DNA from 2 places in the Janthinobacterium sp. LPB2021202312-11-4 genome. Region 2 is predicted to be linked to the other one. Evidence: predicted binding sites of a transcription regulator. Region 2 holds the regulator's gene; the other holds the start of a gene.
The links. The regulator NrdR, encoded in region 2, represses ribonucleotide reductase genes. The targets are predictions, from matches to a motif close to CACNANATNTNGTG.
Positions count from the first base shown of each region.

Region 1: the regulator NrdR is predicted to act here: its motif matches at 1,150-1,163, upstream of V5E99_RS04120 (ribonucleoside triphosphate reductase).

Region 1 covers NZ_JBAGKV010000003.1:33,454-35,654, forward strand. Annotated here, with positions in the region: gene moaA (GTP 3',8-cyclase MoaA) at 1-926, shown strand, start outside; gene V5E99_RS04120 (ribonucleoside triphosphate reductase) at 1,176-2,201, shown strand, end outside.
Region 2 covers NZ_JBAGKV010000008.1:146,203-148,403, reverse strand. Annotated here, with positions in the region: gene V5E99_RS11365 (hypothetical protein) at 1-413, opposite strand, end outside; gene nrdR (transcriptional regulator NrdR) at 541-1,005, shown strand; gene ribD (bifunctional diaminohydroxyphosphoribosylaminopyrimidine deaminase/5-amino-6-(5-phosphoribosylamino)uracil reductase RibD) at 1,002-2,135, shown strand; gene V5E99_RS11350 (riboflavin synthase) at 2,182-2,201, shown strand, end outside.

The sequences.
Region 1 (2,201 bases), on a different contig from region 2:
GTTGTGATTTTCGCTGTGTGTATTGCATGGCGAAAAACATGACGTTCCTGCCGCGTCAGCAGGTCCTGACGCTGGAGGAACTGCAACGCCTGGCGACACTGTTCGTCGGCCAGGGTGTGCGCAAAATCCGCCTCACCGGCGGCGAGCCGCTGATCCGTCCCGGCATCGTCGGACTGTGCCGCAACATCGCTGCCTTACCCGGTTTGCGCGAACTGGTCATGACCAGCAACGGCTCGCAACTGGGCCGTTTGGCCCGGCCGTTGGTGGAGGCGGGCGTGAAGCGGATGAACATCAGCCTCGATAGCCTGGACGGGCAGAAGTTTCGCGCAATCACCCGCAACGGCGATCTCGATCAGGTGCTCAACGGCATCGAAGCGGCGCGGGACGCGGGGTTCGAGCGGGTCAAACTCAACTGCGTGGTGATGAAGGGGCGCAACTTCGATGAAGTCCCGGGGTTGGTGCAATACGCCATTGATCAACACATCGACATCAGTTTCATCGAGGAAATGCCCTTGGGCGATGTCGGCCGATCACGGGGTGAATCGTTTTGCTCCAGCGACGACGTGCGGGCGCTGATTGCCAGTCGTCACCGCTTGCTCGACAGCACCGAAAATAGCGGCGGGCCGGCGCGCTACGTGCGGCTGGAGCGCCATCCCGACACCCGCATCGGTTTCATTTCACCCAACAGCCACAACTTCTGTGGCAGTTGCAACCGGGTGCGAATGACCGTCGAGGGCAAGCTGTTGCTGTGTCTGGGGCAAGACGATGCGCTGGATTTGCGTGGCTTGCTGCGCCGCTATCCGCTGGACGATCAACCGCTGATCGACGCCGTGCAAAAAGCCCTGCGCGGCAAGCCATTGCGTCACGACTTCAACCCCGCCGGCGAGGTGCAGATAGTGCGCTTCATGAACATGAGTGGCGGTTGAACGGGATACGCAGATCCACTGTGGGAGCGGGCTTGCTCGCGAAGGCGGCTTATCAGTCAGCCATGATGTTCGCTGACACACCGCTTTCGCGAGCAAGCCCCACACATTAGATGCACGCTGTGTCACGTGGTTTTAATCGTCCGCAAATCTTGATGTCGATCAATTGCAGAACCGCTTATTGCCCGTAGTCTTCACTGCATGTTGTGTTTTTTACTTAGTAAAAATCTATATGTAGTGTTTGGAGGCCTAATGCAGAGCACGCTGATTTCAGTGGGATGTAACCGTTTGCACAAGCGCGACGGCAATCTGGTCGCCTTTGATGCGGACAAAATCCGTCAGGCGTTGATTGCGGCGGGCAAGGCCACCGGAGAGTATGCCGAGGCGGAAGCCGAAGGTTTGCTGCTGGCGGTACTGGCCCGGCTGGAAGGATTGCCCCGGCTGCATGTTGAGCAAATCCAGGACCGCGTTGAAAGGGTGCTGATGGACGCCGGTTATTTCCTCGCCATGCGGGCCTACATCGTCTATCGCGAACAGCACGGGCGTTTGCGCCGTGACCGCCGGACCCTGGTCGAAGTGGCCACGTCGATGAACGAATACCTGGACCGCGAAGACTGGCGGGTCCAGGCCAACGCCAATCAGGGTTATTCCCTCGGTGGGCTGGTGTTGAACGTGTCGGGCAAGGTCACCGCCAACTACTGGCTGGACGAGGTGTACAGCGAGGCCATCGGCCAGGCCCATCGCGAGGCCGATTTGCATGTGCACGACCTGGACATGTTGGCCGGTTACTGCGCCGGCTGGTCGCTGCGGACCTTGTTGCATGAAGGCCTCAATGGTGTGCCGGGGCGTGTCGAAGCGGGGCCGCCGAAGCATTTGAGCAGTGCCCTGGGGCAGATGGTGAATTTCCTCGGCACCCTGCAAAACGAATGGGCCGGCGCCCAGGCGTTCAGCTCGTTCGATACCTACCTGGCGCCGTATGTGCGCAAGGATCAACTGAGTTATCCGGAGGTCCGCCAGGCGCTCCAGGAGTTCATCTACAACCTCAACGTTCCGTCGCGCTGGGGCACCCAGACGCCGTTCACCAACCTGACCTTCGACTGGGTCTGCCCGCAGGATTTACGCGAGCAGATCCCGATCATCGGCGGTGAAGAAATGCCGTTTGCCTACGGCGACCTGCAAGTCGAAATGGATGTGCTCAACCGCGCCTACATCGAGGTGATGCAGGCCGGCGATGCGAAAGGGCGAGTGTTCACCTTTCCGATCCCGACCTACAACATC
Region 2 (2,201 bases):
GTAATGCTTTGCGACGGCAGGTGCAATATCAGTTGTCCGGACTGGGTGGCGCGGCCGCGCAGTTCAACACGAGCGCCGACCGGGAACGATTCCGGGTTGAAACGCAGGCGGAACGGCAGCGCCTGGTTGGTGCCGATCAGGCTGGAACTGGCCAGCAATTGTTGCGGACGGGATTTTTCGTCGATCACCAGCAGCGCCAGTTCCACTTCGGCGCCGGCCGGCACGCCTTGCAGGGTGCCGCTCAGTTCGCGCTGATAGGCCGGCAGCGGGCCGAGGTCGGCGGATTCCTTGGCTTTCTTCTGCGCCGCTTGGGGCGCGGGGCCTGGCGTCGGTGGCTGAGGCTTGGGCGCGTCGCTGCCGCAGGCCACCAGCAGGCTTAAAACACTGAGCAGGACGAGCGGTCGTAGCGACATGTGTGGCTCCAGCAAGGTGAAATCCATGAATCAAACATAGAGCTCGTCTGTATACCGCAAAGCCTATGGCTTGTCTTGCCACCGGGATGCGCTACCATGGCCCTCCCTTTTTTTGTTGCCTGCCACCATGCACTGTCCCTTCTGCGGTGCCAACGACACCAAGGTCATCGACTCGCGTCTGGTCGCCGAGGGCGAACAGGTGCGCCGCCGGCGTGAATGCCTGGCCTGCGGCGAGCGTTTCACGACGTTCGAGACCGCCGAACTGGTGTTGCCGCGCCTGATCAAAACCGACGGCAGCCGTCAGCCGTTCGACGAAGAAAAACTCCGCGCCGGCATGCAGCGGGCGCTGGAGAAGCGCCCGGTGAGTGTCGAGCGCCTCGAATCGTCGCTGGTGCACATCAAACACAAGCTGCGCGCCACCGGCGAACGAGAGGTCAAATCCCTCGTGGTCGGTGAACTGGTGATGGCCGAGTTGCAAAAGCTCGACGAAGTCGCCTACATCCGTTTCGCCTCCGTGTATCGACGCTTCCAGGACTTGAACGAGTTCCGCGAAGAGATCGATCGCCTGGCCCGTGAGCCGGTGAAAGAATGAGCACATCCGCCGAACAATCCATCCTCGACGCCCATTACATGGCCCGCGCCCTGGAACTGGCGCGCAAAGGTCACTACACGACCCACCCCAACCCGCGTGTTGGTTGCGTGATCGTGAAGGACGGGCAGATTGTCGGCGAAGGCTGGCACGTGCGCACCGGCGAACCCCACGCCGAAGTCCACGCCCTGCGCGCCGCTGGCGATAAGGCCCGGGGCGCCACGGCTTACGTGACCCTGGAACCGTGCAGCCATCACGGCCACACGCCGCCCTGCGCTGATGCCCTGGTGAATGCCGGCCTGGCCCGTGTGGTCGCGGCGATGCAGGACCCGAACCCGTCGGTGGCCGGTCGTGGCATGGCACGTCTGGCCCAGGCCGGCATCGCCATCGACAGCGGGGTGCTGGAAGGCGAGGCGCGCAAGCTCAATGAAGGTTTCTTGAAGCGCATGGAACACGGTTTGCCGTTCGTGCGGGTCAAGTTGGCCATGAGCCTGGACGGTCGCACGGCGATGGAAAACGGCGAAAGCCAATGGATCACCGGCCCGGCCGCCCGTTCGGCGGTACAACGCCTGCGGGCCCAGGCCAGTGTGGTGCTGACCGGCGCCGATACGGTGCTGGCGGACAATGCGCGTCTGACCGTGCGCGCCGCTGAACTGGGCCTCGACCCTGAGCAAACCGCCCTGGCCATGAGCCGTCCGCCGTTGCGGGTGCTGATCGACGGCCGCTTGCGAGTGCCGCTGGATGCGCCGTTCTTCAAGGCTGGCCCGGCATTGGTCGCCACGTGCATGGCCATCGAAGAGCAATACGCCAACGGCCCGGAATGCCTGATCGTGGCCGGCGATGATGGCTTGGTCGACCTGCGCAAACTGCTGGTCGAACTGGCCCATCGCGGGGTCAACGAGGTCTTGGTCGAAGCCGGTCCGCGCCTGGCGGGAGCGTTTGCCCAGCAAGGCCTGGTGGATGAGTTTCAGATCTTCATCGCCGGCAAGTTTCTGGGCTCGTCCGCGCGCCCGTTGCTGGACTGGCCGCTGGCGCAGATGAAAGACGCGCCCGAGCTCAAAATCACCGAAATTCGTGCGGTTGGCGATGACTGGCGAGTCATCGCCATCCCTGTGCCAGCCGCGAGCGTATAATTCCCGGCTTGCGCCAAGCGACAGCCTTGTTCTCGAGGAGGACTCCATGTTTACCGGCATCATCGA